4 regions of the Clostridium sp. 001 genome follow, and region 3 is predicted to be linked to each of the others. Evidence: riboswitches for the same ligand, from Rfam matches in the RefSeq annotation. Region 3 holds a riboswitch; each other region holds the start of a gene.
The links. A riboswitch is a leader RNA that binds a small molecule or an ion and turns the genes downstream of it on or off. The one in region 3 is predicted to bind cyclic di-GMP.
Positions count from the first base shown of each region.

Region 1: another riboswitch for cyclic di-GMP. It lies ahead of B5S50_RS02210 (methyl-accepting chemotaxis protein); the one in region 3 lies ahead of B5S50_RS12960 (response regulator transcription factor).
Region 2: another riboswitch for cyclic di-GMP. It lies ahead of B5S50_RS13845 (A24 family peptidase); the one in region 3 lies ahead of B5S50_RS12960 (response regulator transcription factor).
Region 4: another riboswitch for cyclic di-GMP. It lies ahead of B5S50_RS15975 (galactose ABC transporter substrate-binding protein); the one in region 3 lies ahead of B5S50_RS12960 (response regulator transcription factor).

Region 1 is NZ_CP020473.1:517,331-525,728, forward strand. It holds gene B5S50_RS02210 (methyl-accepting chemotaxis protein) at 113-1,648, opposite strand; cyclic di-GMP riboswitch class I at 2,117-2,204, opposite strand; SAM riboswitch class I at 2,423-2,544, shown strand; gene B5S50_RS02215 (hypothetical protein) at 2,715-3,515, shown strand; gene B5S50_RS02220 (amino acid permease) at 3,555-5,051, shown strand; gene B5S50_RS02225 (PLP-dependent cysteine synthase family protein) at 5,099-6,013, opposite strand; gene B5S50_RS02230 (bifunctional cystathionine gamma-lyase/homocysteine desulfhydrase) at 6,048-7,190, opposite strand; gene B5S50_RS02235 (hypothetical protein) at 7,782-7,979, opposite strand; gene nadC (carboxylating nicotinate-nucleotide diphosphorylase) at 8,038-8,398, opposite strand, start outside.
Region 2 is NZ_CP020473.1:2,964,106-2,972,503, forward strand. It holds gene rfbC (dTDP-4-dehydrorhamnose 3,5-epimerase) at 1-410, shown strand, start outside; gene B5S50_RS13840 (bifunctional diguanylate cyclase/phosphodiesterase) at 1,072-2,397, shown strand; cyclic di-GMP riboswitch class II at 2,466-2,549, shown strand; gene B5S50_RS13845 (A24 family peptidase) at 2,603-3,352, shown strand; gene B5S50_RS21845 (type II secretion system protein) at 3,683-4,207, shown strand; gene B5S50_RS13855 (GspE/PulE family protein) at 4,272-5,948, shown strand; gene B5S50_RS13860 (type II secretion system F family protein) at 5,945-7,138, shown strand; gene pilM (type IV pilus biogenesis protein PilM) at 7,179-8,398, shown strand, end outside.
Region 3 is NZ_CP020473.1:2,753,015-2,761,412, reverse strand. It holds gene B5S50_RS12985 (efflux RND transporter periplasmic adaptor subunit) at 1-887, opposite strand, end outside; gene B5S50_RS12980 (TetR/AcrR family transcriptional regulator) at 1,069-1,716, shown strand; gene B5S50_RS12975 (class I SAM-dependent RNA methyltransferase) at 1,765-2,895, opposite strand; gene B5S50_RS12970 (sensor domain-containing diguanylate cyclase) at 3,264-4,208, opposite strand; gene B5S50_RS12965 (chemotaxis protein CheC) at 4,201-4,839, opposite strand; gene B5S50_RS12960 (response regulator transcription factor) at 4,832-5,206, opposite strand; cyclic di-GMP riboswitch class II at 5,270-5,353, opposite strand; gene B5S50_RS12955 (P-II family nitrogen regulator) at 5,702-6,076, opposite strand; gene B5S50_RS12950 (ammonium transporter) at 6,205-7,434, opposite strand; gene B5S50_RS12945 (methyl-accepting chemotaxis protein) at 7,877-8,398, shown strand, end outside.
Region 4 is NZ_CP020473.1:3,425,272-3,433,669, reverse strand. It holds gene B5S50_RS15995 (transglutaminase domain-containing protein) at 300-1,727, opposite strand; gene B5S50_RS15990 (GNAT family N-acetyltransferase) at 1,749-2,192, opposite strand; gene B5S50_RS15985 (cation:proton antiporter) at 2,237-3,427, opposite strand; sodium ion sensor (DUF1646 type) at 3,474-3,532, opposite strand; gene B5S50_RS15980 (methyl-accepting chemotaxis protein) at 3,611-5,314, opposite strand; gene B5S50_RS15975 (galactose ABC transporter substrate-binding protein) at 5,336-6,346, opposite strand; cyclic di-GMP riboswitch class II at 6,417-6,500, opposite strand; gene B5S50_RS15970 (ABC transporter ATP-binding protein) at 6,597-8,398, opposite strand, start outside.

The sequences.
Region 1 (8,398 bases), 2.2 Mb from region 3:
ATTAGAGCAAATTTAAATTCACATCAAAACTATCCAACTAATTTCAATACTTGGAGCATAATTAGTTGCTAGGATACTTCAATTTCATAACTAGGTTAGAAATAACCAAAATCTATTTAATAAGTTTATTCATATCTTCAGCAACATTTCTAAGTTCATTAATATTAGCTTCTATTTCTTCACTTGTGGCAGCATTTTGAGATATTGTTTCTGTTATCATTTCATATTTTGATATTGTATCTTTTGTCATATTCGATACTTCTTCATTAAATTGAACTACATTTTTAGTTTTTGTAAATAATGTAGTAGAAGCGTTATTTGTATCCAGAACATTATTACTAAATAATTTCAAATTGGAAGTCATAACATTTATTCCTCTGACTGTTTCATTAATAATACTATTACCGGTCTGAGACTTTTCGCTATTATACGTCATCTGTTTTTGAACTACATCAATTTTATTTTTTAGTTCATCCACTATTGCACTTGCTTGATTAAGTGATTGTTTTGTTCCTTCAGCTAATTTTCTTATTTCATCTGCTACTACAGCAAAACCCTTACCATTTTCACCTGCTCTTGCTGATTCAATTGATGCATTTAAAGCAAGAAGGTTAGTTTGTTCTGATATATCTCCTATAATATTTAATATCTCATCTACTTGTCTTGATTTTTGTTCCAAATCTTTTGTAGACTTAAACGTATCCTCTATACTATTTTTTATATCCATAATAATTGAAAGAGTATCATTTAAAGATTTCTGATTTTTATCTGTAATATTGATAAAGTAATTTATTTTATCTTCACTATCCTTGGTTTTTTTAGCAACAACCTCATTAGCATTTAATAAAGTATTTAATATTTCTTTATTCTTATTTGATTTATCTAGCATTTCACCAGAACTTTTTGATACAGATTGACTTGTTTCTGAAACTTCCAAAAGTGAACTTGTTTGTTCTTCAATAGCTGCACTTAAGTTTTCACTTGATGATAAAACAGTACCAGAAATTTGAGCTATATTTTCAAATAAATCCAGCAACTTTTGCTTTTCTTTTTTTAACTCAACTTCCTTATTACCAATTGACTTTAATAGATTAGATGCAAAGTATACAACTATGAAAATTAATGCCAAAGTTATAAAAATAGTGATGATTTTCATAGCCGCTTCTGCAATAATCAATTGTTTATCCTGAAAAATTGAAGGATTATTTACAAATACTATGATTTGACATAAAAGGCTTAAAGCTATTGACTCTATAATCATTTTTATATCAAAAAACAGGGCTCCAAGAATAACGAAAAAGAAAACTATAAGCCATATGGAATTTAAGTGCATTATAAAGTTCAAATATAAATACTGAAAATAAGTTATTATTAAAAGCACAATTTTTGTTGTATTAAATGCTTTCATATTAAAACTATTTTGAGTAATGGTACATTTATAACATTTATAAAATATAATACCATAAATTAAAACAAATATTCCAAGCATAATTAAAGAAATTACACTTATGTTGTCATTAAGTCCAAGTAATTTTATTGAAAAATAAAATAAGAATGATAGAACACAGCATACCATATAAATTATTAGCACAACTTTAAGTGATTTTTTATTAAAAGTTATTTGAAAGCTCTCTTCTTTAGTGTTCATTTTATGTCCCCCTAAATATATTAATTTTTTTACATTTTTAAGTGCAAGTTGAGATAAACAAAACATACTAATATCATTAATTTAATTGTTTGTGCAATAAAATTGATGTTGCTGGTGATATATATTTTGATAATATATAAGAATAGATTAATACATCTATGTCACTTCATTTCAAATTTGGTTTTTCTAATACAGATTTAAAAACTTTTACAAATTAAAAATGTACCTATTAATATATAAATAGGTACCAAAATATAAGTATAAACAGAGTTCTTGGCACCAGGTTGAGTTTTGATTCCACCTGATGCTTAGAAATCGTTATCCATGCGCGTAGCAGTGCTTATCCCCCACTTTGATAGAAAAGCAGATATCCCAAAATCTTTAATTTGGTGATAGTCGCTTTCACTGTGTGTGATGGGGTATTAGCAATGGTAGCGATCGGATAAATATTGATTATTAAAACTATAATTTGGTAACCTGGCAGCCATAGGAAATAATTTCCTTTAGGCCCATAGCTTTGCGACTTTATCTTTCGATAAATGTGCTATTATCAATGTAGTAATATAAAATATATTACACTAAAATTTTACAAGATTCAATGGTAATTATACATTATTGTAATTTATACATAAAATATTTGCATATCTTGTATAAACATTCAATTCAATCATATTGTCCTGTAACATAATTAGATTTTTATTGACATTGAAAAACATAACATATATAATACGTATTAGTTAATAATATTTTTACAAAAAATTAAAATTAAATAAATCCTTATCAAGAGAAACTTAGGGACTGGCCCTATGAAGTTTCAGCAACCTCATGTTTTGCCTATGCGTAAACATGTAAAGGTGCTAATTCCAGCAGATCATAATAATTCTGAAAGATGAGGGAGAGATGTTTTCTTAATAAACTCTCGTAATAACCTACGCTATTTATCCTCTTCTTTTTGGGAAGAGGATTTTTTATTTTTCAGTAAAAAATTCATGAATTTAAAATACATTACTTAAAGAGAGGAAGTGAATAATGTATTTTTACATATTAAAATACATTAGTACAAATTATGGACAAACTTACATCAAAAGAAATTATAAAACTTGCACTAAAAACTGGAGCTTCTCTAGCAGGCATTGCAAATGTTGAGGACCTAAAAAAAGCCCCTGCCTTTACTGTAGTACCTAAGATGCCTAAATATAATGGTGTTGGAACTTATATGCGTGGAGAAAAAGATAAATTTCTAACAGAAGTTCTATGGCCCCAGGGAATAAAAAGTGTACTTATTTTAGCTTATCATCATCCTATAGACAACCCTACTGTGGATTATTGGATTGAAGATCACAATACTATAGGCAACAAAAAATTAATTAGTATTACCAAAAGTGTTAAAAGCATATTGGAAAATGAAGGTATAGAAACCTATTCTTTTAATTATCATGTGGAAAAGGGTGGAATATTCCTAAAAGATTCAGCAGTAGTGGCTGGATTAGGATGTATAGGAAGAAATAACTTATTGGTGACACCTGAGTATGGTCCACACATAAGATTACGAGCACTTGGTTTAAATTTAGATTTACAATCAACCGGACCTTCTGGATACGATCCATGTAAAAGCTGCGAAATTAAGTGCTGGCAAAAATGTCAAAAAGGTGCATTTGCTAAGGAAATATATTTTTCTTCAGAATTAGGTAGAAGTGAACTGCCTGGAAGAGTAGGAAATTTTGATAGGACCTTGTGTAATATACAAATGGAAGAAGATGTAGCTAGTATTAAGCCTATGAATATACCTGAAGTTTCCACAGAAGAACCCGTTAATATTATAAAATATTGTAGAATATGTGAATATGCGTGTCCCATAGGTAAATAACTATATATTTTATTGCTAAACAAAAGGAGGAAGTTTAAAATGGACACAAATTCAAAATCAAATGAACAAGGTCAACTTAAAAGGACTCTAAAAGCCAGACATATGAACATGATTGCCATAGGAGGATCAATTGGAACTGGTTTATTTTTTGCTAGCGGAAGTGCAGTTAGCACAGCTGGACCTGGCGGTGCTGTTTTAGCTTATGTAATTATGGGAATCTTAGTTTATTTTTTAATGACATCCCTCGGTGAAATGGCAACACTGCTGCCTATATCAGGATCTTTTGAAACTTATGCTACAAGATTCATTGACCCTGCACTAGGTTTTACCCTTGGATGGAATTACTGGTTTTGCTGGGCAATATGCGTTGCAGCTGAATTGGTTGCAGGCTCAATGATTGTTAAATTCTGGCTTCCGAATACCAATACTACTTTATGGAGTATGCTATTTTTAGTAATAATTTTTATTTTAAATATTCTTTCAGCAAGAATTTACGGTGAAAGTGAATATTGGTTTGCAAGTATTAAAGTTGTCACAATTATAGTATTCCTTATAGTAGGTGTTCTCATGATATTTGGCATTTTAGGTGGAAAATCACCTGGATTAAGTAATTGGGTTCTATCAGATGCTTCTGGAAAAAAAGGGCCTTTTGTTGGCGGAATATCTGCTATTATTAATGTATTTTTAGTTGCAGGATTTTCTTTCTCTGGAACAGAAATAGTTGGCCTTGCCGCAGGTGAATCGGAAAATCCTGAAGAAAATGTTCCTAAAGCTATAAAAAATGTTTTCTGGCGTATTTTACTATTTTATATGGGGGCAATTATAGTAATTGGTTTTTTAGTTCCTTTTACTGATCCAAACTTATTAAAAAGTGGTGCAGATAATATTTCATTCAGTCCTTTTACCATGGTATTTAAAAGATCTGGTCTTGCAATTGCAGCAAGTATTATGAATGCAGTAATTTTGACATCAGTTCTATCCTGCGGTAATTCAGGCCTTTACGTAGCTTCACGTATGCTTTATTCCCTATCCAAAGAAGGAAAAGCACCTAAATTTTTATCAAAAGTAAACAAACATGGTGTTCCTACAACTGCTTTATACGCCACAACTGTTATTGCTTGTTTTGCTTTTTTCGCCTCTTTGATTGGAGATGGAAAAATATATTACATACTCTATAATGCTTCTGGTATCACAGCCTTCTTTGCATGGTTAGGTATAGCTATTTGCCATTATAGATTTAGGAAAGCATACACTGCACAAGGTAAAAATTTGAAGGATTTGAAATATAGAGCTAAGTTATATCCATTTGCCCCCATTATATCTATAATACTTTGTATAATTGTTATATTTGGCTCTAACATATGGGTATTTCAAGCTAAAACATTTAGCTGGTTTGATTTTGTAACAAATTATATGTGCATTCCTATATTTATATCTTTGTATCTTGGATACAAGATTATTAAGAAGACAAAGATAGTACCTCTCAAAGAATGTAACTTTGAGTATAATGAAGATGAAAAAAAACCATCAGCTTAGTTTAGCTGATGGTTTTCTCTCTTGTTTTAATCTAAAACCTTCGCAATTTATTCATATAAGTTTTTGCTAAAATATCTGTCTCCTCTATCCGGAAATACTGTAACTATATTACCTTTATCTATAATTTTAGCTAGCTTTAATGCAGCTGCAATTGCTGCTCCAGAAGATGAACCCACTATCAATCCCTCACGTTTAGCCAGTTCTTTAACTAGTGAAAAGGCCTCCTCATCATTTATCTTTATGACTTTATCCACTAATTTCAAATCCATAGTGTCTGGCAGGAAGTCATTTCCTATACCTTCAATGGCATAACCGTGTTCTTCAGTGCCGCCGCCAAGAGTAGATCCTTCCGGATCAGCTAATACAGCTTTTACATTACTATCTTTTTCTTTCAAATATCTTGCTATTCCTGTAAAAGTTCCCCCACTTCCAGCTCCAGCTACAAAGTAATCTATCTTACCGTTTAACTGCTCATATATTTCAGGACCTGTTGTAAGGTAATGAGTCTGTGGATTGTCTTCATTTTCAAATTGACCAAATGATATAGAATTGGGAATTTTGCTTAAAAGTTCTTTTGACTTTTCTATAGCTCCTCGCATACCGTCTTTTTCAGGAGTATGCACTATTTCTGCACCAAGTGCCCTCATAAGCACTTGCTTTTCTATGGAAAATTTCTCTGGGACCGCAAATACTACTCTATATCCCCTATTGAGTGCTCCAAGTGCAATTCCAAGTCCAGTATTTCCTGCTGTAGCTTCTACTATAGTATATCCTTTTTTTAACTTTCCTCTTTTCTCTGCCTGCTTTATCATATAATCCCCAATTCTGTCTTTTACACTTCCTCCTGGATTGAAATTCTCAAGTTTAGCATATATATTCACACCATCTTTTAAATCAAATTCATTTATCTTTAATATAGGAGTCTTTCCTATCATTTCCTTTATATCATCAAAAACTTCCATTTAAAAATCCTCCAATCAAATTATTTATCAAACTCTATTTTGAAAGCTCAATTGCCTTTTTTAAGTCTTTTACCAAATCTTCTTTATTTTCTATTCCAACAGAAAGTCTTGCCAAATTGTCTACAATTCCAACTTTTTGTCTTATTTCATAAGGTATAGCTGCATGGGTCATAGTAGCAGGATGGCACATTAAAGATTCCACTCCACCAAGACTTTCTCCAAAAGTTATAAGTTTTAAATTCTTAAAAAATTTTTTTATATCTATATCCTTTTTCAGTACAAAGGAAATTATAGCTCCATAACCTCTAGCCTGTTTTTTCTGAATTTCATAGCCTTTATGGCTATCAAGTCCCGGATAATAAACTTTTTCTACAAAAGGACTTTCATTTAAAAACTGAGCTATATAGGCTGCATTTTCAAGGTGTCTATCCATTCTAACTGACAATGTTTTTATTCCCCTTATCAAGAGCCAACTGTCAAAAGGTCCTAATACTCCACCTGTTGAATTTTGTATAAAATACAGTCTTTCAGCTAACTTTTCATCATTTACAACAACAAGTCCTGCAACTAAGTCGCTGTGTCCCCCCAAATACTTGGTTGCACTGTGAAGTACTATATCTGCTCCGAGTTCTATTGGATTTTGAAGATAAGGTGTCATAAAAGTGTTGTCTACAATAGTCAAAAGGTTATTTTTCTTTGCAATTTCAGATATCTTTTTTATATCTGTTATATCCATAAGTGGATTAGTTGGGGATTCAATATATATTGCCTTTACTTCTTTTGTAATGCTACTTTCAACTTTTTCCAGGTCACTTGTATCAATCAATTCGTAGTTTAAATCAAAATTTTTAAATACTTTATCAAGTACCCTATAGGTTCCACCATATACGTTGTCTGATATTATTATTTTGTCTCCACTTTTGAAAAGTGTCAGCACGGCAGTTATCGCTGCCATTCCTGAGGCAAATGCAAATCCATTTTTACCTTCTTCAAGTTGTGCTATAAGTTTTTCAAGTGCCTCTCTAGTTGGATTTCCCGTTCTTGAATATTCATATCCTTTGTTTTCTCCAAGTCCACTTTGCTTATAGGTTGACGTCTGATATATTGGAACACTAACTGCTCCTGTAGTTTTATCCCCATCAACCCCACCGTGTATTAATAATGATTCTATATTCATCTGTTTATTCTCCTTTCTTGATTCCCTATAAATAATTTCAATATAAAAAATTTTCAATTATTTTCAAATGTTATATTTTTGAGTTCCGGATTCTCAAAAACAAAAAAACCTTCTGCCTCAATTCAGAGGCAGAAGGTTTACTTCCGCGGTTCCACTCTGTTTATCCTATAAAAAATACATATAATGGGACAACTTAATTTTTGGTACAATCATACCTCAATGCTTTAACGGGCATATACGCTGAAGTCTACTAAACTTCAATTCAGAGCTCCAAGATGCACTTCAATTATCATCAACTAAGATCTCCTTTCATCCAAGGGAAATCCTCTCTGTAATAGTCAAATTATAACCTACTCTTCTTATCATCGCAATTCATAGTTATTTACTAAGATTTAATTTAAATTTATGATACTACGTAATTTAAATATTATCAAGTATTATTTTTAATTTTTATTTTATTTTTTTACTTTACATATGTAAGATTTTATCATTATAGTATTTATGGGGTTGTTGCACTAAGTAATTTACATACAATATGTTGGAACAACATACTGTAGTATTCAAGCTTAGTGTAACAGCCCCACTTTAAATTTATTCTGCATCAATTTTATCCAGCAGTTTTTCAATATACTCAAGTATAACCCTTTGTTTTATATCTTGAAACATTTCATCAGTATCCCATATCTTATCTTTTATACAAAGACTGTCTTTTATACATATACTTTCTCTTAATCTAGTTGCATCCAGTTCCAATTGACTTTTTAACTCTTTCAAGTTTTCTATAGCCAATGTCATCACCTCATTTGTTCCTCTTAATATACTATTCATGACTTTAAAATTAGGAACTCTATATAAATCTTAAACTTATATCCATCGCTTTTACAGAATGTGTAAGAGAACCTATAGATATTATATCAACACCTGTAGAAGCAATATCCACTATAGTATTTTCGGTGACATTTCCCGAAGCTTCTAAAATAAACTTTTTATTTACAAATTTCACAGCCTTTCTCATAGTATCTACATCCATATTATCCAACATAATTACATCAACTTCAGTATTAACTGCTTCTTTCAGCTGATCCAGATTTTCTACTTCTACTTCTACTTTAGCTGTAAATGGAATTTTATTTTTTATTCTTTTAACAGCTTCCGTTATAGAACCTACTGCCCTTATGTGATTATCTTTAATCATTACAAAATCAGAC
Region 2 (8,398 bases), 210 kb from region 3:
CTAAATCTAAGAAGGGCGTTTTAAGGGGACTTCACTTTCAAAAAAACTATTCTCAAGGAAAATTGGTGAGAGTAGAAAAAGGAGAGGTATTTGATGTTGTTGTAGATTTAAGAGAGAGATCCTCTACCTATGGGAAATGGATAGGAGTTACACTATCTGAAGAAAACAGGAAACAATTTTATATTCCAAAGGGATTTGCCCATGGATTTCTAGTTATTTCAGACGAAGCAGAATTTTGCTATAAATGTACTGAGTTTTATCATCCTGAAGATGAAGGCGGTATTATATGGAATGATCCTGATATAAATATAAAATGGCCTCTTGAGGGAATTGACAATATTATTTTTTCTGAAAGGGATAAATTATGGCCTACACTAAAAGAGTGCAAAAATAATATAAAAAAGTGTTGACTTATATAAACGTTTACTATATAATAAATTCAAGAAGAAAGATATAACTTCTTCTAGCAATCCTAACTCGAAAAGAGTACTAAGGAAATTGTTTTAAAGAAGTAGAAAGTTTAAAAAATCAGATATTAATACACTTATTTAGAACGAAAGTAAATATGATTAAATATTCACTGGAGTAAGTTATAAGGAATATCTGAAAAATACTTGTGAATATTTAATTTGTAAGAATGTTCAACAAGAATGTATGAAATTTGGTAAGTTTAGATTAAAGTGTTATGTAATAAAGCAGTATAGTTTTAAAGGTAAGTCTTTTGGTAGAAAGTTAATTGAAGTTTTTTAGAAGTGTGTTTGAAAAAAATAATAAATTAAATTTTTATAGTGTATTAATACATTGTAATGGTAATTGAAAAAGGGTGATGAATATTCAGGTAAGATCAGAGTACTCAAAAGAGTTAGGATTTGCTTAACCACCAGTTAGTTATATGATAGCTAATTGGTGGTTTTAATTTTATTCAAAGTATTACTTGGGCAAGTTAATTTTATACAATTATCCTATTAATTTGAATTAAATCTAAATGTATGATATAATAAATTATTAAAATATGAAATTAATTATATTTTGGAGCATTTATCAAAATATAAGGGCGGTGATATATTGTCCATGAAAAAGGATTTCTTACCTTATAATTATGACTTAAATTATTCTATCTATAATTTTGATGAATTTATGTATAAATATGTACAGGAAAAAGATAGCTTCTCAATATGCCTTCTTAATATGTCTAATTTAGGTTTATGCAATTATATATTAGGGTACAAATACGGCAATGTTTTATTGCATAATATTGTGAACAGGATAAAACGTCTTATTAATCAAAAATCATATATTTATAAGTTTGGCGGGAACATATTGCTTATTATAGTACCTAATATAAAATCTAGACGCAGTTCTGTAGAGATTGTAGAAAGAATAATGGAAATAAGTGATGATTCGTTTCTATTGGCAGATAAAAAATTAAAATTGGAAATAAAATTAGGAATTTCTTTATATCCCTATGATGATAGGAAGCTTGGTAATGTATTTAAATATGCAAGTATAGCTTTAAATTGTGCAAATAAAGAACGCGGCAGCACATATGAATTTTTTAATGTTAATATGTATGAAAATAATGCTATGGAAGAAAAAATTCGAACTGATATACAAGATGCTTTGATTAATCATGAGTTCATATTATATTATCAACCACAGGTAAACGTTAACAGCGGTGAGATTTATGGAGTGGAAGCTCTTATCAGATGGAATCATCCAGAGTTTGGGATACTAACACCTTCATATTTTATTGATGGAATAGAGAGAAATGGCGAAATAAAGAAAGTAGGCAGAATTGTCTTTTATATGGCATGTCTTGAGGCAAAAAGACTTCATAGCCTTGGATACTCCGATTTAATTATGTCTGTTAATTTGTCTATAAGACAATTTGAAGATGATTTTTTTATTACTTTTATTAAAAATATATTGGAAATAACGCAAGTTAAGCCTGAATATATTAATTTTGAAATAACTGAGAGGACGGCTATTAATTCTACTGAAAAAATTACATCTGCCTTGAGAAATATAAAAGATATGGGAATAAAAATATTTGTTGATGATTTTGGAACTCAATATTCATTTTTAAATTACCTATACAGTGTGCCTATAGATGGAATAAAAATAGATAGATCTTTTATTAATGGTATAGATAAATCTGAAAAAAAGTTTACTATTGTAAGACATCTTATCAATCTTGCAAATGACTTAAATTTGGAGGTAGTGGCAGAAGGTATGGAAACAGAACAGCAGCTTAAATGTTTAGAAAAAGCTAATTGCATTAATGTACAGGGCTTTTTCTTTGGAAAACCTCTTAGTTCCAATGATCTTGTAAATTTTATGAAAACATCAAACTTTAGTAAGCCAGGTAATAGCATCTTTTCAGAAAGCAAAAAATAAAGTACAAAGTTTTAAAAACACTTATATTTTGGTGAAGTTTATGGTAAAATCATAATAAATGATTTAATATATTAATGGGAAACAATGAAATACGCACTTTATATGGGCATCTGGTGTGTATTGAGTTAATGATGCAACCGGCCTTATGATTATAGAACTTTTTTATAATCATAAGGCTTTATTTAACCCTAAAAATGGAGTGCATATGTATATTTATTGTAGTATTATTGTTTTTGTTTTTGGAACCATAATAGGAAGTTTTTTAAATGTATGCATATATAGAATACCAATGGAGGAATCTATTGTGTATCCACCTTCTCATTGTACAAATTGTGGCAGCAGGATTAAATGGTATGACTTAATTCCTATAGTAAGCTATGTTATTTTAAAGGGACAATGTAGAAATTGTGGAGAGAAGATATCTGCAAGATATCCTATTATAGAATTTACAACTGGTTTGTTGTACACTATGCTTTATGTTAAATTTGGAATTAGCATAGATATTGTAAAATATATTGTATTTATAAGTATTTTAATTGTGGTAGGAATGATAGATTTGAATACCACTGACATTTATTTTAAAACCACAGTAGTAGGTCTGATTTCTACATTTATATTTTTAGTAATATATTATTATAATGGCCTGCCTATAAAGACATATGTATATGGAGGTATAGTAGGCGGTGGACTTTTAGCTCTTATCATTCTCATAACAAAAGGTGGCATGGGATGGGGAGATGCAGAAATTTGTACTGTGTGCGGCTTGTTTCTTGGGCTTAAACTTACTTTCCTAATGTTGTTTTTATCCTTTATTATAGGAGCCACTGCAGGAGTAATACTTATTCTGTCAGGAAAGAAGTCAAGAAAAGACTACATACCTTTTGGACCATTTATTGTACTGGCATCTATTATTACAGTATTTTGTGGACAAAATATTGTAAATTGGTATTTATAACAAAAGGGTGTTGTAAGACATATATTAATTTATAGTATGTTATTTTAAATCAACTTTCATAGTTTAAAAATATTGCGAAACAAAGCTTTTGAAAATAACAAAGTTCAAATAACAAAGAACAGATAAAGATGATTTCCCTCGTATCTCAGGAAATCTATAATTTTAATATTTTCTGACGTTAGGAAGAAAATTATCCTTATTTGATATTTGAACTTTGAACTTTGTTCTTTAAAAAAATTGTTTCACAATTTTTTTATATTAAGCCCAAATTCCATATATGGGAAAGCTGAGCTATTGAGTTATTTTAATTAATGAAGGGATGGGATGTCTGTGGAAAATGTAATGACATTAGAAAAGAAGAAAGGCTTTACACTTATTGAACTCATGATAGTACTTGCTATTATTGCCATACTTGCTGTAGTTTTAATTCCTAAGTCGCAAATATTTAAAAGCAATTCTAAAAATGCAGGTGTAACTACCAATGTGAATACTGTAAGAGGTTATTTGGAAACGACAGTTACAAATAACGGAGGAGCTTATGGCTATTTACACTATGGCCAACTTATATCGAAGATGAAATCAGACTTTAATTTATCAGCACCTAATAATTCTAAAGCAGGAGACCTTTGTCCTACAGATACAACCAAGACGGATGAACAATTAATTAATCCTTTTGCTAAAAGAAATGCATCGGTTGTAATTATTAGTAGAGGAGGATCAGTTACTAGTGCTTCTGTAAATGGTAACGATGCTAGTCATGAGGGCGCAGTTGTAATTTATGTATATAGTGATGGATATGCTGTTTTTGGTTATGATAAAGGTGGAACTCCTACTCAACCATTAAAAGTTAAATAGGTTAATTAAAGAACATGGTTTTTCCATGTTCTTTATAATATAATGATTTTTAGAGGTGTTTATTATGCCAAAAATAAAAAAACGTCTGGGACAGATACTTGTAGATGAGGGAGTTATAACTGAAGAAGTTATGGAGAAGGCTCTCAGAATGCAAAAGGAATCAGGTGAAAAACTTGGAGAAGTACTTGTAAATATGGGATTTACAACAGATGAACAGATAGTTAATGCAGTAAAAGAACAGCTTGGCATACCTTTGATAAATTTAGATAATATCAATGTATCCCAGAATATTATAGATATTTTACCTGTAAGTACTGCAAAAAAACGTGAGGCTATTCCAATAGACATTGTAAATGGTTCTTTACTTGTAGTTATGAGTGATCCTTTAAATTATTTTGCCATAGAGGATATAAAAGTATCGACAGGCTATCATGTTAAAACAGCTATAGCACTTAGAAATAGTATATTGAAAAATATTCAAAAATATTATGGAAAAAGTAAGGCACAAGAAGCAGTACAGGACTATAGAAAAAACTTTGCAAATAGGACGGTGGAAAATGATCAGGAGTTAGCTGATGAAACAGCTGCACCAATCATAAAATTTCTAAATACCATAATTGAAAATGCAATGCTATATAATGCTTCGGATATTCACATAGAACCGGATGAAAAAGAAATGAGAGTTAGATTTAGAGTAGATGGTATGCTGAGGGAAATTATGAGAACGGACATAGACATGCTTTCTGCTGTAATAAGCAGGGTAAAGATAATGGCCAGTTTAAATATAGCTGAGAATAGAATACCCCAGGACGGCAGAATTAACTTTAAAGTTAAGCAGCATACAATAGATATTAGAGTTTCCACCATCCCAACTATTTTAGGTGAAAAAATTGTAATGCGACTGCTTGATAAGAGCAGCTTTTCAATGGATCTTGAAAAAATTGGACTGGAAAACGATGAATTAATGAAACTAAAGAGGATGGTTGCAAGTCCATATGGTATAATAATGGTATCAGGACCTACAGGAAGTGGTAAAACTACAACTCTATATTCCATATTAAACATATTAAATGACGTATCAAAAAATATAATAACAATAGAAGATCCCGTAGAATATAATTTAAAAGGTATTAATCAGATGCAGGTAAATACTAAGATTGGATTTGACTTTGCCAGTGGGTTAAGAAGTATACTAAGGCAGGATCCCGATATAATTCTTGTAGGAGAAATAAGGGATAATGAAACGGCGGAAATATCTATAAGATCTGCACTTACAGGACATTTGGTACTATCAACTATCCACACCAATAATGCAGTAGGAACTATTGGAAGACTTCTGGATATGGGCATAAAGCCTTTTCTTATATCTTCTACTTTAGCAGGCGTTGTAGCTCAGAGACTGGTTAGAAAGATATGCCCAAGTTGTGCCGAAGAATATATGAGTGATGAGAGAGAAATGAGAATACTTGGACTTAAAGAACCGGTTAAACTAAAGAGAGGTAAAGGATGCAGCTTGTGCAATAATACAGGTTACAGGGGAAGAATAGGTATATTTGAAATACTTGAAATAGATAATGACATTAAAAATATCATAGATACAGATTATACTGAAAATAAAATTGAAAAATTAGCTGTGGATAAGGGCATGAATACTTTAAGGAAATCCTGTATAAATAAGGTCTTAAATGGAGTAACTACTGTTGAAGAAATGTTAAGGGCTACTTATGGAGATAATATATGAAAAAATTTATATATAAAGCTTGGGATGATGAATTTAATGTAATAAAGGAAGAAATTGAAGATATTGATGCTGATGAAGCATTTAGAAATTTAAAAAGTAAAGGGTTGAAAGTAATATATGTAAAAGAAAAATTTAGTTTATCTAGATTTAAGTTTTTAGATAAGAAACTTGATAATGAAATTTTGGCTAATTTTTGTGGGCAAATTGCTATGATTTTAAATTCAGGAATAACTCTCTTAAATGGACTTGAAATAATGGAGCAGCAAATTAAAAATAAGAATATGAAGAAAATAATTTTAAATATAACGGATGGTATAAAAAAAGGCAATGGTTTGGATGTATCTATGGAAAACTGCGGGAAATTTCCAAAACTATTAATTGATATGGTCAAAACAGGAGAAATCAGTGGAAATTTAGATACTGTATTATATAATATGGAGAGTTTTTATAAAAAAGAAGCCAGTATAAAAAGTAAAATTAAAAGTGCAGCTGTGTATCCTATGTTAATTTTAATTGTAGCACTAGGAATGCTTGTATTCTTTAATTTTATTGTATTTCCTGAAATAAAAAATCTATTTGAAAACATGAAATTACCTGCTATAACAGTAATTGTACTTGGTATTATGAATTTTTTTGATAATAATTATCTGTATATAATTATTTGTACGATTATAGCAGTAATTTTTTTGAAATATATAAATACAGTTTCTAAAGTTGCATATTTTGTTGATAAGTTTAAGTTAAAGATTCCTATTTTAGGAGATGTTAAGCTAGATATTATAACAGCTAGGTTTACCAGAAGTATGGGAATATTTTTAAAGTCTGGAATTCCTATTATAACTATAATGGATAATGTGCAGCTTGTTGTAGAAAATATGTTTATGTCAAAAAAAATAGATAAAGTTAAAAACCAGCTAATTGGGGGTACAACTTTTGCTGATTCTATTGAAAGTGAAAATATTTTCAAGCCTCTTGTGACGCAGATGATGAGAGTAGGACAAGAAACAGGTAAGCTTGATGAGATTATGTTTAAACTGGCTGACATATATGATGAGAAAGTAGAAACAGGTATTGCTAGAATTATGTCACTTGTGGAACCTATTTTAACCCTGGTTATAGGTTTAATTGTTGGGGTAGTTATATTAGGAGTAGCATTACCTATAGTTCAAATGGCACAGGGGGTGAAATAAAATAAAAATTATATTTAGTTTTAAGGAAAATTATGCAGATGTGGCTGTTGCATCAAAGATAATAAACAAAACAAAAATAAAAAAAATAAGTAGAATATATGAGAAGAATGAATTTATTTCTGGGGGAAAACCCTATGCTGATGAATATAATTTAAATAAGATCAAAAGTATTAGAGAAAAGTTAAAAATTAGAAATAAAAATGTAAGAATAATATTGAATTGGGAAAGTATTATAACAAGAATAATAGAAACTCCAGTTATGAATAAAAAGGAACTTGTAGGTTTTATAAAGAATAATATAGAAGAGTACTTTTCTGTTAACATGAATGAATATCTTTATGATTATGAAGTTATTTCCTTAACCAATAAAGATAAAATGGCCATTATGCTTACAGTTGTGCCTAGAATAAAATTAAAGCAGGTATTAGATTTTATAAAATATTGTGGATTGGTCCCACAGTCAATAGGGATATATCCTGATTCCATATCAAATTTGTTTTTAGATGAAGATTATTGCAGTATAGCTGTCATAGATGCAAATGTAGAAAAGACTACTTTAACTATACTGGATAAGGGGAAAATATTTCTTTATTCCAATATATTAAATGAAACAGAGGATGAAGATTTTAATGACTTAATGAGAAGTCTTGATTATTTTTTTAATTTTTATTCAACAAGGCATTTCGGCAGTAAGATTGACAAGATATATGTATTAGGAGAACTTTATACAAATTCAAAGCTTTGTGAGCTTATTAGTACTCAAACTTCAATAGAAACTAATATAGGATTCAATATTAAAGCATCAAAATTAATTAAAAAGAGTACAGTAGATGAAAACATATATCCTGATATACTTGGAGATTCTATACCGGTAAAAAATATATATAATAAAAGTATAGACTTTCTTGATAGGTTTTATAGAAAAAATAAGAAGAAACAATTTGAAAATAAGTTAATTATACATGAAATAGAATTATTTTTTTTAATAACTATTATTATAATAGGAGCAGCACTTATATATACAAAGTTAAATTTATTAAAGTATGATACTTGGGACATAGATTCACAGATAGCTGTTTTAAGTGGTGTACAAAATGATGTGAATAAATTAGATAAGGAAAACAAAGCTTATGAGGATAAAGCTAATTATATAAAGAAAATTGAAGGTGATGATTTCGACTACATAGGAGTACTAGAAACTTTGAGGAACGGCTTACCTAAAGGTGTAACTATAAAAGGGATTACCATGGATAAACAAAA
Region 3 (8,398 bases):
GTCCCAACTTTTACTTTCTTTACATCATCTTGAGATAGACCTACTGTAATAACTTGATTTTCACTTCTAAATAATATTACAGGGCCACCTGCCTGCTGCATTTCTCCTTCTTTACCTAACACATCAACAACATAACCGTCCATATCTGCAGTCATAGTAGCATCATTAAGTAAACTTTGTTTTGAGTCATAGTCAGCTTTTGCTGTATTTAGCTGATCTAGGGCTGCTTGTTTATCTTCTGGCCTAGATCCATTCTGAAGCTGCTGTAGACTTTGCTGGGCACTGTTTAATGCATTCTGAGTACTGTCTACCTGAAGTTTTGTATCATTTAACTGTTGATTTGAAATAGCTCCCGATTGATTTAATTTGATATATTTATCATATAAATCCTTATAATAATTATTGTTATCCTGTGCATTTTGTACAGCTATTTGAGCTTTATTTATATCTTCCTGCTGTGCTCCGTTTACTGCTTTACTATATTGTGCCGAAGCTGTATCCATTTGAGATTTAGCAGCTTGTACTGCAAAATTCAAATCAGTTTTATCAAGGTCTGCTAACTTTTCACCTTTTTTTACATGCTGGCCTTTTGATACATATATCTTTGAAATTTTAGCTGAGCTCTTAAAAGATAATTTTCTAACTTCACTGCCTCCTGTTAATCCTTCATATTGGAGTGTCATAGGAAAACTTCCGCTTTTAATTTCAGCAGTTTTTACCGGATAACTTCTAGCAGTAGTCTCTTTTTCTTTACTCTTTGAAAAAGCTGTAAAATACGCTGTTAATGCAATAATAACTACAACAACTAAACAAATAATAGGTACTTTTTTTCTTGAAACATCATTAGGTACCTTTTCTCTTATAACATTAAGAACTTTGTTTGGCATAATGCACCTCCTAATATAAGAATGATGAGTCGCGACCGTGTGGTCAATTCAATAAATTATACCACCTACGTACTTTTACTGTCAATACTAGAAAACTTTTTTATAAATGTTATAATTATTATTGAGACGATTACACAATTGGAAGCCGATTACTTAAATTGCATTAATTATAAAATTAGGGGTGATAACCTTGCCTAATAAAACTTTTTTTAATTTACCTAAAGAACGGCAGGAAGAAATTATAAAAGTATCCATCGATGAATTTGCAAATCACGATTTTGATTCATCTTCTTTAAATAGAATTATAACTAATTTAAAAGTTGCTAAGGGAAGCTTCTACAGATATTTTAGTAACAAAACAGACCTATATATCTTTCTTATTGACTATACTTTAAGCAAGCAGTTATCTTATATAACCAACTTTAAACCAGAAGAAGAGCATTTAGATGCCCTAACGTTGTCAAAAAAACTTGTACTACATGTATTGGAATTTGATTTTATGTATTATAACTATGCTAGCTTTCTTTTTCATGCCTGTAAAAGTAAACAATTTAAGTCATACTTACCAGTAAATCGAAAAGAATTTATAGATATAATAGATATATTTCAGGATAAAAAATTGATACGTAGGGATTTAGATAAAAATATTATGATATTTTATATATTTAGAAATATGGTACTTCTCAGGGATTTCATTATGGAAAGACTCAATATACCAGAAGTGGAATTTTCCAAAGGGTATGCGGCATATAAAAAACATGAAAAATCTATAAGTGAAATCACAGAAAAATATTGTGACTTACTACTAAATGGGATAAAGCAAAAATGACTTATACATAATAAAAGATATATAAGTCATTTTATATACGTTAGGCAGTTAATTATGTTTTGGCTCCTCTCCAAAATACTGATAATAATAACATTTTAATTTGCCATTATATAGTTTCCTATTCTTATCTGATTTTTTTCCAAAATGTTTTTCAAATCCATCATGAGCGATTATTATAAAATAAGACCAATTTTGAAGTTTTGAAAATACACTGCCCATATCCTCATAAAGTTTCTCCACTTCTTTGACATCTCCAAGTCTTTCGCCATAGGGTGGATTACTTATTATAAACCCATATTTCTTTTTTGAACTGAAATTTTGCACAGGAATTTTTTGAAATTCAATTTGTTCTGCCACTCCTGCTTTTTTAGCATTATCTTTTGCGGTTTTAATTACCCAGCCATCTATATCTGAAGCTAAAATTTTAAACTCTTTATTATTTATAGAATTTCTAGCATGCTTTCTCAAATCCTCCCATAAATCATGAGGAATTATACCCCATTTTTCCGACACAAAGTTCCTATTTAAACCTGGTGCTATATTTTTTCCTATCATAGCAGCTTCAATGGCAATAGTTCCAGAACCACACATAGGATCTACGAGTACTCTAGAAGGCTCCCATTTGCTCAAGAGAACTAAAGCTGCTGCTAAAGTTTCTTTCATAGGTGCTCCACCTGAGTTTTTCCTATATCCCCTCTTGTGAAGTCCTTCGCCGGAAGTATCCACAGTTAAAGTTACTATATCCTTTAATATTGCTACTTCTATTTTATATTCTACTCCATCTTCACTAAATTTCTCTCTGTTATACTTTTTTTTCATAGATTCAATAACAGCTTTTTTAACTATTGACTGGCAATCCGGCACGCTATGTAGTTTCGATTTTATAGATTTTCCAGTTACATGCATAAACGCATTTTCAGGCATTATGCTTCCCCAATCTACAGCAAGTGTTCCTTGAAAAAGTTCTTCAAAACTTTCAGCTTTAAATTCTGACATTTTTATAAGTACCCTGTCTGCAGTTCTAAGCCACAGGTTACAGGTAACTATATCCATCTCATCTCCAGGAAAAGTAACTTTACCATTTTCCAATTTTAAATCATCATATCCTAAGTTTTTAAGCTCTTTAGCCACTACAGACTCAAGTCCAAAAGTTGATGTGGCAATTAAAGTATAGTCCATATTATCCTCCTAAAGTTATATGTATAAATCTAGCTTTCCTTTACAAGTTCTATAGTTATTATATCAAATGTAGTTCTAATTTATATAGGAACTCAAACTTTCGCACATATAAAATTTTGACTTAATATAAAAAACTTGCGAAGCAAAGCTTAGCAAATTAAGAATTAATAATGAAAAATTAATAGTGAAAGATGATTTTTAGCTGTCGCAAAAAATCTTTAAATTTATATAAATCAGCAATGTTTCGCTTTAGCAAAACGAGTGGTGAAAAGCTTAATCAAAGATTTTTTGTAGTGTAACGGAAAAAAATCCACATTAACTATTAATTCTTCATTCTTAACTATTAATTTCTAACTTAAATACTAATCTTACACAATATATTTACTGCAAAAACAGTTATCATTTCCATCTACGTTTTTTGCAATATACATTGCCTTATCAGCCTTTATTATAAGTTCATCAATACTTTTGCCATCCTGAGGATAAAAACTAACTCCAGTACTAAGAGATATATTTATTTTATTACCACCTAAATTTATAATTCTCTTTTTAGTATTTATAATCCTAGAATGTATTATTTTATAATTATTAAAATTTTTTATATCTGGCAGCAATACTAAAAATTCATCTCCACCAAATCTAGCAATTACATCATTTTTTCTCGTAGCTTTCTTCAATATATCTGCCACCTTGGCGAGAACGTTGTCACCAGTCGTATGTCCATAGGTATCATTAATACTTTTAAAATTGTCTACATCTATGAACATTAGCCCTAACATATTGTTATTTCTACGGCAACTGTCAAGTATTTTCTCTGCAATTTCATAAAATAACACCCTGTTTCCCAACCCTGTTAATTTATCATAATAAGCCAAATTTCTAATAACTTTTTCTTTATCCTTTAGTTCTTTATTTAAAAGAAATAATTTATTGATATATAATTTTAATTGATTAACTCTCTCAAATTCATTGGTAACGTTAATAAACTCCAAAAATAGGAACCTCGATTTGCCTTCTTCTAACTTGCTTATCTTTAAATTAAATTTTCCATTATCATTAACTAGATCCTTATGCATGGTGGCTGAAAAAAACAGTCTATATTCATTATTCATTAAAGACTTTATAGATTCATTAAAATAATTTCTATTAAAACTTGGTAGTGCTTTATAAATACTTTTACCTATAATATATTTTGTTCCAATTCCAGTTATATGTTCCATATAACTGTTCCAAAATAAAATTTTAAATTGCTCATTTAAAATTACTACTCCTTCATTAACATTATCCAGAGCATCAAATAAAATTCTATTCATAAAGTTCATCCCTTACTTTATCAATTTTTTTCATCAATTCATTTAAGGATTTTAATGTTAAATCAATTATTACAGCACCCTCTATTTCCACATCATCTATGAGAAAAGTTATGTATAAAACCAAGGTATACATATAACTTTCATTTTTAATGTCTTTGCTAAAATCTATTACATTAAATACTTTTACTTCCGGTAAAGTATATGTTAAGTTGATATTTAAATAGTTCCCAACTTCACCTAAGATACAATTTAAAATTATATTTCCTATTTCTTTAACAGTATCAAAATCTATGTCTGTAAAATTCATATCATAATATTCACTATTTTCTTGTTCCTCGTTTAAGCAAAGATTTATAAAAGTTCTCATTTTTTTAGCCGGAAAGATTAAATTTGCTTTTCCTTTTAATTTTTTTTCAAAAGAAATAGAAGATACCATTAATGTTCCATCTATTTTATCAGGTAAATATCCATTTATTTTAAATTTTTCATCTTGAGAATTTAATATTTCTATATTAGGAACATCTAACAAAATCTTTTTATTTGTTATTTCCGAAAGAATACTTGCAGCCTTGCCAATACTAATATTAAATAATTCCCTTAATATATCATATCTTAAGGCATTACTATTCATTTTTATCATTCCTCATTTTATCACATATGAACTTTGCTTTTTCCTGATTAAACGGTTTATTTATAAAGTACATTATGTTATATGATTCCATATCTTCTCTTACGTTTTTTTGTACATCTGCAGAAATAACAATTATTTTACAACTAGCATCATATTCTTTTATTAATTTTATCAACTCTTTACCATTTACATTTGGCATCAACAAATCTACAAATACATAATCCGGTTTAATTTCTTTGTATTTGCTAAAGCCTTCTCTTCCATCACTTGCAAAAAAGAACTCAGCATTATCCAAAAAACTTTTTAATAAATTAGATATTATCTTTTGAGAAAAGTTAGAATCATCAACAATTAGAATCTTTAACATAATAACTTTTATTCCCCCCAGTAACCTTAAAATAAAAATAAAGCCAACAATTAATAAACATTATTAATTGTTGGCCGGGTGCACTACTAGCTTTAAAATTTCCAAGTGCCCAAATAGCGGAAATTTTTCATTGCTTCCAACTATTATTAAATTATATTCATTTTACTATCAAATATAAATAAAGTCAAATAACACTAATAACACCAATATCTTAATTAAGCTCTAATATATTCCTAAACTCCACTATATCTCTACTTAGTTTGTCCGATGACTACCTGCTCTAATACTCCCACGCACTCTGTGAAGGCGACTATCACCAAATCGAAGATTTGGGATATCTGCTTTTCTCCAAGTTGGAGTAAAGAGCAGCTACATCTCTGGATAACGATTTCCCCTAAAGGATAACGCATTCTAAGTGCTGAAGCACTAAGAATCCTGTTAATAAGCATCAGGTGGAGTCAAAACTCCACCTGATGCCAAGAACTCTGTTTATCATTACCTTTTATCATCTTTGTTATATTGCAGAGCAGCTTTGCCTTCGTCACCAGTACTTATTCGTATAACATTTTCTACATTATATACAAATATTTTTCCATCGCCCATTTCTCCAGTGTGGAGAACCTTTTTAGCAGTTTCAATAACTTTCTCTACAGGTACTTCACAAACTATTATCTCTACTTTAACTTTAGGCAATAAATTAATATCCATAGTTAACCCACGATAATATTCTTTATGACCTTTTTGCATTCCACACCCTAAAACATTCGTAACAGTCATACCTGAAATTCCTATATCTCCTAATGCTTGTTTCAGCTCTTCAAATCTTCCTCCAGAAGTAATAATATCAACCTTAGTAAGTTTGTCTCCCATTATTTTACCTCCTTTAAACATATATTTACTTTCATAATACAGCTTATGATGTTTTATGAAAATTAACTCTCTAATTCAATTCTTATTTTAAACTAGAGTTCCCTTTCTTACAATAAAATAGTCAATTGTTAAATATTCATTCCTCCATAAGCTTCTTCACCATGTTCTGTAACATCAAGTCCAATCTGTTCATCTTTATCAGTTACTCTTATTCCACTTACAGATTTAATTACTTTAATTATTATAAATGTAACTATTGCAGAATATACAACACTTGCCAGAACAGCTGTAAGTTGAATTAGAACCAATTTAGGATTCCCATGTATAAGTCCACTCGCACCGGCAGAGTTTATTGCTTTCCATGCAAATATTCCTGTAGCAATTCCTCCCCAGATTCCTCCTATACCATGACATCCAAAAGCATCAAGTGCATCATCATATCCAAACTTAGATTTTGCAAAAGTAACAGTAGTGTAACAAATAGCTCCTCCTATTAATCCAATAAGTATTGAAGCTAAAGGACTTACAAAACCTGCGCCTGGAGTTATAGCTACAAGACCTGCAACTATTCCACTGGCAACTCCAAGAGAAGTAACTTTCTTTCTATAGAAGAGTTCACAAACACTCCAACTTATTGCTGAAGCTGCTGCGGAAGTATTTGTAGTTATAAAAGCATTTACTGCTACATCATTTATAGCAAGTGCACTTCCAGCATTAAATCCATACCAACCAAACCAAAGTATTGCCGCTCCTAAACATGTCATCGGCAAGTTACTAGGTTTTCCTACATTTTTCCTTTTACCAAGCATGAGTGCTGCTACAAGTCCGGAAATACCTGAACTAATATGAACTACATTACCACCTGCAAAGTCTAAAGCTCCGAGATTTTTAAGCCATCCACCTGTTCCCCATACCCAGTGAGCAATAGGATCATAAACTAAAGTTGTCCAAAGTAAAACAAATGCTACCCAAGGCATAAATTTCATTCTTTCTGCAATGGATCCTGATATAAGTGCTGGAGTTATTATAGCAAACATAAGCTGAAACAACATATATACTTGCTGTGGAATAGTAGCTGCGTAATCTACATTTGGTGCAAATCCAACTCCTTTTAAACCTGCAAAATTAAAGCCACCTATGATTCCCCCAATGTCTGTGCCAAAACATAATGTGTATCCTATAAGTATCCATTGAATAGATATAACTGCTAAAGCTGAAAAACTATGAAGAGTGCTGTTTAAAGTGTTTTTTCCTCTAACCATTCCTGCATAAAATAAGGCCAGTGCTGGAGTCATTATCATTACTAGTGCTGCGCTTATAAGTACGAAAACTGTATCTGCTCCATTTACTCCGTACATAAAAATACCTCCTTTTAAAAAATAATTATGAATTTTGTAAAACTTATATATATAATACTAATTTTTAGATAAATTATCAATAGTAATATCAAAATTTTAATAATTTATTATAAATAGTGTATTTTTATTAACAATTGCAGAATTTGATTCATTAATATGCGTATAAGAATTTATTCCTATATATTTCAGTATTGTATATAAAATTAAGAAATATACTAATCATTATCAATGAATATTATAAGTTAAAATTATTCATTTTAATTGTTAAAAAATTATTTTTATTTAATGAATAATTACTAAATTTTATTATAAAATTTACAGGAATTATTAAAATTTTGTAGAATATATTATACAATAATAATTTAAAGTGCTTATAATATATAAATAAATTTTATCTATGCTAAAAATCTAAACTGTATTATTTAGCAAAAGGGGGCAGCTTATGATAAAATTAAAATTAATGTATTCATTAAATAAAAAAATCAAAAATCAATCTAGACAGGTATTTGAAGGTATATCAAAAGGAAGAAAAAAAGCGTTAGACAATTGGTTTAGGGATAAATGGATGCAGCTTGAGAATACAGAAAATATTATAAAAAACTTTGATGAAGATGACAGTAACTTACTACAGGAACTGGATAAAAAATTAAATCAATATGATGATTTTTGTGAGCTATTCATATTAGATGAAAGTGGAAAAATATTAAGTTCTACTTGTAAAAAACATATAGGTATTGATATGAGTACTTTTCCTAATTATAAAAGCGGCATAAAAAATGAAAAACTCATGTATGGTCCTTATGAGGATGCGTTTACTTTAGACATAGATTTATCCAAAAAGAAATTTGCAGATGAAGTAACTTTACTTTTTTCTACACCTTATTCAAATTGTTCCGGTAACAAAAGAATACTTTTAGGACGAATACTCAATGACGATATGAGTAATGTAATCCAGGATGAAGAT
Region 4 (8,398 bases), 670 kb from region 3:
AATTTGGGATATCTGCTTTTCTTATAAAGTGGGGGATATTAGAACTCTTGAGCTTTAGCGATTTAGAGTTCTTATGCTGTGCATAACGGCTGCTACGCCCCTGGATAACGATTTCTCCTAAAGGATAACGCCTTCTAAGTGCTGAAGCACTAAGAATCCTGTTAATAAGTTTCAGATGGAGAAAAAACTCCACCTGAAACCAAGAACTCTGTTTATATAAAACTTTACAATAATATAATTCATTTCAAGTATATGTAACAATTAAGTAATGGGATCAGCGACCCCCTTACTTTCTTTAATTAAGATTTTACTATTGTGAAAACTTCTGCACCTGATATTTCATCTGAATAGTAGGTCAAATTATAGTCTCCATAAATATTATATTTAGTAACTATTTGCTTCAAGTTTTTTGGCACATTGTAATTTGTAGAATTGTAATTTAATATTTTAATACTAAAAGATTGCCTCTGACTAATTACATAATTTTTTAATGCATTGTAAAAGTCATTATAATTATCTACAACCTTTATATCATTGCCATATTTGTCTTTCTCAGTTACACCTAGTTTAGAAAAACTATAGTCAGTACTATTACATTCAGGGTAATCTGATTTATCCCACTCGTGATTTTTGGCAATCTGAGAATCAGTTATATTAAAATAAGAATGTGAAAGAAGCTTGGATCCATCATTTGTAACAGGATCATCCCAGGTAGAGTCCACCTGATAATACTGCCCCTGTATTTTTACTATATTCCAGGCATGGCTTATCCATCCATCTCCATCATTTCCCTGTCCTATTACCATTTTACATTCTATATCAGCAGCTGCAAGAAGCCTGTCCATAGCATCTGCATAACCCTGACAAACTGCTGTTTTATTCACTAAAACTCCATAAGCAGTATAGGAATCATTAGGCATATTTCCTGTAACTGCCCTTTGATCATATTCTGTATTGTTTACCACATAATCATGAAGCGCCAATTCTTTTTCATAGTCTTTCATTTGAGGTGTTGTGACACTGTTTACTACCTGATCGACTTTTTGCTGTATTGCATTTTCCTTAGCTATTAAATTTTGCTTAGTATCGTCATACTTAAAATTTATAGTCATTTTAGTAGAACTGGAACTCTCAACATTACTTCCTGCACTTGAATACCAATCTCTTAAATTTGGATTGTCTTTCAAAATCTTATCTATGACACCCAAATTATAAGTACTTCTATCATAGTTTGTTATGTTTAAAACTAAAGTATCCTTATAATTAGAAAGTGCATCCTTTACAGCATTGTAATACTGAGTATAATTTTGTATTGAAATTTCACCATTGGATCCATTTTGCCCATTTACTGTAAAATTATATTTTACTCCTTCATTTAATTGCTTGCCATCAGTAGATTTTAAGTTATTATCTATTACCAAAACGTATTTTTCGCCAGAAGTGTAGGGATTTTCAGGTGAAACCTGCACAACATCTGATTTTGAACTCACTACATTAACTGCTACTGATTGATTATTGTCCTGCTCATATACTTTAATAGAGTTTTTTGCTGAATTTATATCAATATTTTTATTAAAACTTATTGTCCATGTCTTGTTATTGGCTACATTAGAGGTGGCATCGTTATTCCAAATTTTATAATTTTCTGCAGCATAGCAATCTTTACCCACAAATAGAAATCCACACACCACAGCTACCACAATAAATTTACCTATTTTCTTAAACACAATACCATCTCCCAACAACAATTATTTTTTAATTTCATACATTAGATAATGCGTTTCTTTCATTCCTTTGGACTTATAAGTATCTTTAGCTCTTTCATTTTTCTTTTCTACATATAATCTCAAACTGCACACATTATTGCTGCGTTCAGCAAGATATTTCACATAATCAAACAATTGTGTAAATATTCCTTGTCCTCTATAATCTTTGTTTACATATACACTCTGTATCCACCAATAATCTCCGTTTCTCCAATCACTCCATTCTTTAGTTATCATGATCTGTCCCACTACCATGTCGTCCTTTTCATATACAAAATAAATTCCATTTCCATTGTCTTCTAGTGCAGTTCTTACACCTTTTTTCAATATTTCTTTATCTAATTCCAGATTTTCTGTTTCTTTAGCTAAATTATAATTGTATTTTACTATAGTGTCCAGATCTTTTATATTTCCTCTTCTTATCATTACAACATCTCCTAATATCATAATCAATTCACAATTTGTGAATTTTAAATATCTAGCTTAGACAAAGATTCACTTTTATGAGAAAAAGCCACTTTTAAAAGCACAGGAGTTATAATTGTCGTAAGTATTACAACCATTAAAGTTGGAAGAAATATTTCCTCCGATATAATATTTTTTTGTAATCCTATATTTGCAGTAATTATAGCAACTTCTCCTCTAGAGATCATACCTACTCCAATTTGTAAAGACTCACTTTTACTCATTTTAAGAACTCTAGCCGCACCACCACATCCAATTATTTTTCCAACAACTGCAATAACAAACATAACTAAAGTAATAATTAGTACTTCTAGATTGAGACCCTTTAAATTTGCTTCAATGCCCACACTTGCAAAAAATATAAGTGATAAAAATCCAGAAGAAATTGCTTTGATATTTCTTTCTAAATACTTTTTATGCTCAATAGAAGAAAGTACAAGTCCACATATATATGCTCCTGTAATAGCCGCTATTCCAAGATACTCTGCAACACATGCTATTAAAAGTGCAAATGCTAGTGAAAAAGTAAGCATCTCTTTACCTGGCTTTACATCCCTGGTAAATTTATTTATATACTTAGGTAAATACACTATACCCAATATAGAAAATCCACAAAATAAAATTATTTTTACAAACACAAAAACAAGTGACATCATCCCGGAAGCTGAGGCTCCAGAGCCAGAGCTTTGGGCTACTGCAAGTACTATAGATATGAGAATAAGCCCTAAAACATCATCTATTACAGCAGCTCCCAAAATATTTATACCAGCTCTTGTATTTAGCTTACCAAGTTCCTTAAGAGTTTCCACACTAATACTTACACTAGTGGCCGTTAAAATAACTCCAACAAATACATTTTCTAGGAAATTATTAAAAAATATATATGCACTTAAAGTTCCTAAAACAAGAGGTAAAATAATACCACACATGGCAATGATAAAAGAAGATAATCCTGCTTTTTTAAATTCTTCAATATTAGTCTCAAGACCTGCAAGAAACATGAGCATAATTACTCCTAAGTTTGAGAGAAGTTTTATATTATCATCATACTGAACAACATTTAAAATAACAGGACCAAGTATTACACCTGCAATAAGTGCCCCTAAAACCTCCGGCATCTTCAACTTTCTACTAATGATTCCGCCTATCTTTGTACATATAAGAATTAATACTATATCTAATAAAGTTTTTTCCATTATATCCTCCTTATTTTAGCTTAAAAAAGTAGAAAGCCCCCTAAAGGACTTTCCACCCCAAAAGTCATATTATCATCTTGAAAACAAATAAATATTTGTCCAACCGAAATACAAATTATTTTTAATTTTAATATGGACATAATATCACAATTATGTCAATTATTCAACATATAAATTGTTTCACTAAATTTTAAATTTATTTACAGCTCGTTTAAGCTGTTCAGATAAATTGGCTAAATTCTGACTAGAAGAAGTTATTTCCTCCATAGATGCATATAATTCTTCAGTTTCTCCAGATACTGTTTGACTTTGAGATGCAGTGTCCTTTGATATCTTATCAATTGCCCCTACATTTAAAACAATTTGTTCACTACCTTCTGCAAGCTGCTGCAAAGTTTCCGAAGTACTCTGAATTTGCAAAGAAACATCATTTACAAGCTTTAATATTTCATTAAATGAATTTCCCGCATTGTTCACTACTTTCATCCCATCATTTACATTGTCCATACTGCTTTTCATAGAAACAGTAGCTCCTTGAATATTTTCTTTAACTTGCTGAATAAGTTTTGCAATTTTATCTGCAGATTCACCTGATTCCTCTGCAAGTTCACGTACTTCTTCTGCTACAACTGAAAATCCTTTTCCCTGTTCTCCAGCACGCGCAGCCTCGATAGATGCATTTAAAGCCAATAAATTAGTTTGATCTGCAATATCTGAAATAGTATTTACAATTTCTCCAATAGCCATAGAATCACAATTAAGCTTTTCCACTGAATCTTTTACTATTTCCGTTGAATTTTTAATAGATTCCATCTGGCTAACAGCCTGCAATATAACATCACTGCCTTTTTTAGCTGCCGAAGATGCATTACTTGCAGCATTTGCTACTTCCTGAGAATTAGCTGCCACTTCCTGAGAACTTGCGGAAATTTGCTCAACTACTGCAGATGCTTCTCCTGAAGATTTAGATTGATTTTCAGCTCCTTCAGCCACCTTGTTAATGGCATCATTCACATGTCCTACAGTATCATTTAACTGATGGGCGTTATTATAAAGTTCTTCTGAAGATTCAGTTACCTCATTAGAAACATTTAGGACCAGTCTTACAATATTTTTTAAATTTTGTGCCATTATATTAATTGAAGTAGCCAGTTCTCCTATTTCGTCCTTTTCTTCTATTTTTATAGGTTCAACTACCAAATTTCCATCAGCTATCTGTCCCAGGGAATCTACACACTTATCAAGTCTTACTACAATTTTATTAGAAATTTTCATTGCTGCAAAAATGCTAGCTGCAATACTTATTAAAAATATAATACCCATAATCCATTTTGCTCTAGATCCTGCATTTCTAGTCTGTGCCCATGCATTACTTGTAATTTCATTTATCATATTACTAAGTTTAGTATACACATATTTATAATCATCCATATATACTTTTCCATCTTGTAGTCTATCCCTTGCTATTTGAATTTTTCCCGACTTAACTAAGTTTATTTGATCTTTAAAATAGTTATCTATTACCTGAATATTTGGTATAACTTCATTTTTTATAGTAATAGCTAAATTATCATCTACGTAATAATAATTTTTTATATTTTCTATATCCTTTTGAATATTTTCTTCACTTAAATTATAGGACTCTAAAAATCTGTTATCTCCATCGCTTGCAATATAACCTCTGACTCCTGACTCTTCATTTATCAGTTCACTGCTAATTTGGGACATAATATTGCCTATTGGAATAACATCTTTTGAAACCCTGTCTGTAGATTTTTCAATACGGTTAAAATTATAAAAGGCGCCTATTGTAGCAAAAAACATCATTATCAAAATAATACTAAATCCTGCGAAAATTTTAGTTTTAACTTTTACATCCTTTATCACAATACTCTCCCCCAATTAATCCTATTTTGCATCCTGCACATTTTCTTTTGTAATCATTTTGTAATCAATCCAGATGTATTTTCCATCTGTAATCTTATACTTAAAATTACTTTCATCAGGAGTTTTCCCCTTGGAAAGCATATATGATAAATCAAAAACAGCATCACCCTGTTTTGCAGCATCGTTTAAAACAGTCCCGAGAAGGGTGCCATCTTCAACAGCTTTAACTGCCGGTGCCGTAGCATCTACACCTACTACAGGTACATATTTTCCTCCATTAAAATATCCAGCTGCTTTTAGGGCATCAACAGCTCCAAGGGCCATGTCATCATTGTTTGCTATTACACAGTCAAAATTTGGGCCATATGACGAAATAAACGAGGTCATTTTTTCCTGAGCCTTTGTACGATCCCACATGGCAGTATCTTCTGCCACCTTTTGCACCTTAAAGCCTGAATCTTCAAGAGCTTTTATAGAATATTGTGTTCTCTCTTCAGCATCTTGATTTCCCGTTTCCCCTTTTAGCATAATATATCTAATAGTGCCATCTTGAGTAGGATGGTCTTTAAAATAATTTGTAAGCATCTGCCCCTGTATTGTTCCGGATTGCTCCGCTTTAGCACCTACATAGTAAACTTTATTCCATTTTTCCATGTCTTCTTTTTTAGGTTGACGATTTACAAATACTGCAGATATATTTGCTTTTTTACATTTTTCAATAATCTGTCCTGCAGCATTAACATCCACTGGATTTATATCAAGCACATTTACTTTTCTATTTATAAAGAGATTTATCTTGTCATTTTCAACTGTTTGAATATTATCTCCACTCCAAATATCAACTCTAGCTTTTCCATTAGATACCTTATAAATCTCATTCTTAAGTTCAGTTATCCATGTGTTATTAAATTCATAGGCAACAAAACCAATTACAGGTTCATTTTCATTTGAAGATAAAGAATTTGAACAGCCTGTCCCTAAAATAATAGCTAATAAACCAATAACAGCAATTGATTTCATACATTTCTTCACAATCAAAACCCCCTAAAAATATCTAAATTTTCCCCTTATATGCAACCTGCCAATAATCGATTAAAATTAATCGATTATTGGCAGGTTGCACCACTAACTCCAAACTCTCCAGGTGCCCAATTATAGAGAATTTTTCATTGTTTCCAACTTTTAAAAACATACTAAATTATTATCTAATTTTACTGCTAAAATTGAAAATAATCAATAAAATAGAGCCAAAAGTGCAAAATTTACACTTTTGGCTCTATTTTTATAGTGGCTCTTTTCTGTAAAATTGATTATGATACATATTGTAGTACATACTCTTCTTTTTAATTAAATCTCTATGACTTCCTTTCTCTACTATTTCTCCATTATCTATTACCATTATGACGTCTGAATTTTTAATAGTGCTTAATCTATGGGCAATAATAAAACTAGTTCTTCCCCTCATAAGTTTATTCATGGCATCCTCTATCTTAAGTTCTGTTAGTGTATCCACATTACTAGTAGCTTCGTCTAAAACAAGTATTGCTGGATTTGAAAGTATTGCCCTTGATATAGCTATAAGCTGCCTTTCACCTTGGCTTAAGTTATTTCCTCCTTCATGAATTAAAGTATTGTATTTTTGCGGGAGTCTTTCAATAAATGCTTCTGCATTAGCAAACTTAACTGCCTGCTTAATTTCAGTAAAATCTGCATCTAATTTACCATACCTAATATTTTCAAGTATTGTCCCTGCAAAAAGATACGTATCCTGAAGAACTATACCAAAACATTTTCTAAGACTATCTCTCTTATAATTTCTTATATCCTCTCCATCAATTAAAATTTTACCATCCGATACATCATAAAATCTGGTGACCAAATTCACAATAGTTGTTTTACCAGCTCCTGTAGGTCCAACAAGGGCGACTTTTGTACCAGGATTTATATCAAAACTTATGTTTTTTAGTATTTTAACATCTTTTCTATAGCAAAAGCTTACATTTTCAAAAGTAACCTGCCCTTTTACATGATCAAATACTTTTGCATGAGAAATATCTTCCAACTCCTCTTTTTCATCCAGCACTTCAAATACTCTTTCTGCACCTGCTGCTGCTGATTGAAGTGTATTAAATATACTAGCTATATCATTTAATGGTCTTGCAAATTGCCTTGAATAACTTAAAAAACTAGCTATAATTCCCACTGTTATAATATTTTTTAAAGCTAAAATCCCACCTACACCTGCTACAGCTGCAAAACCTATATTGTTTATTACATTCATAATTGGCATTAAAAATCCTGACCAAACTTGAGCTTTTAATCCTACTTCACATAGGGAATAATTTATTTTATTAAACTCCTCTACACTCTTTTCGCCATGATTAAAAGCTTTTACTACTTGAAACCCGGATATTGTTTCTTCTATATGTCCATTAAGTTTTCCAAGTTCTATTTGTTGGTTTTTAAACAGCGGATTTGTTTTTTTTGCTATACTTTTAGTTAATAAAAAGACCATAGGCACTGTAATTAAAGTCACAACAGTAAGAAACGGACTTAATATAAGCATCATTACAAACGATCCTAAAACTGTTATTACACCTGACATAAGCTGAACAGTAGATTGTGATATAGTACTACTTACGTTTTCTACATCATTTGTAAGTCTACTCATAATTTCTCCATGAGTATTCATATCAAAAAAAGATAGTGGAAGATTTTGAAGTTTACCAAATAAGTTTTTTCTAAGACCCATTATTATCCGCTGGGCTACCCCTGACATAATCCATCCCTGAAAAAAAGTTAAAATAGCATCCACTACATAAGTTAATAAAAGCAACATAATTATTACCCAAAGCATATGAAAGTTTACTTTTCCATAGGATTCTGACATGGCATCAATAGCTTTTCCTATAAGATAAGGTCCTATAAGTCCTACTAGAGAATCTATTATTACAGATATGAGTATTATAACTAACAATTTTCTTTCACTTCCAAAATATTTCCACAGTCTTAGAAGCGTTTTTCTTAAATTTTTTGGTTTTTCTACAGGTCCAAGTCTTCTTCCCCTTCCTCTCTTTCTAGACC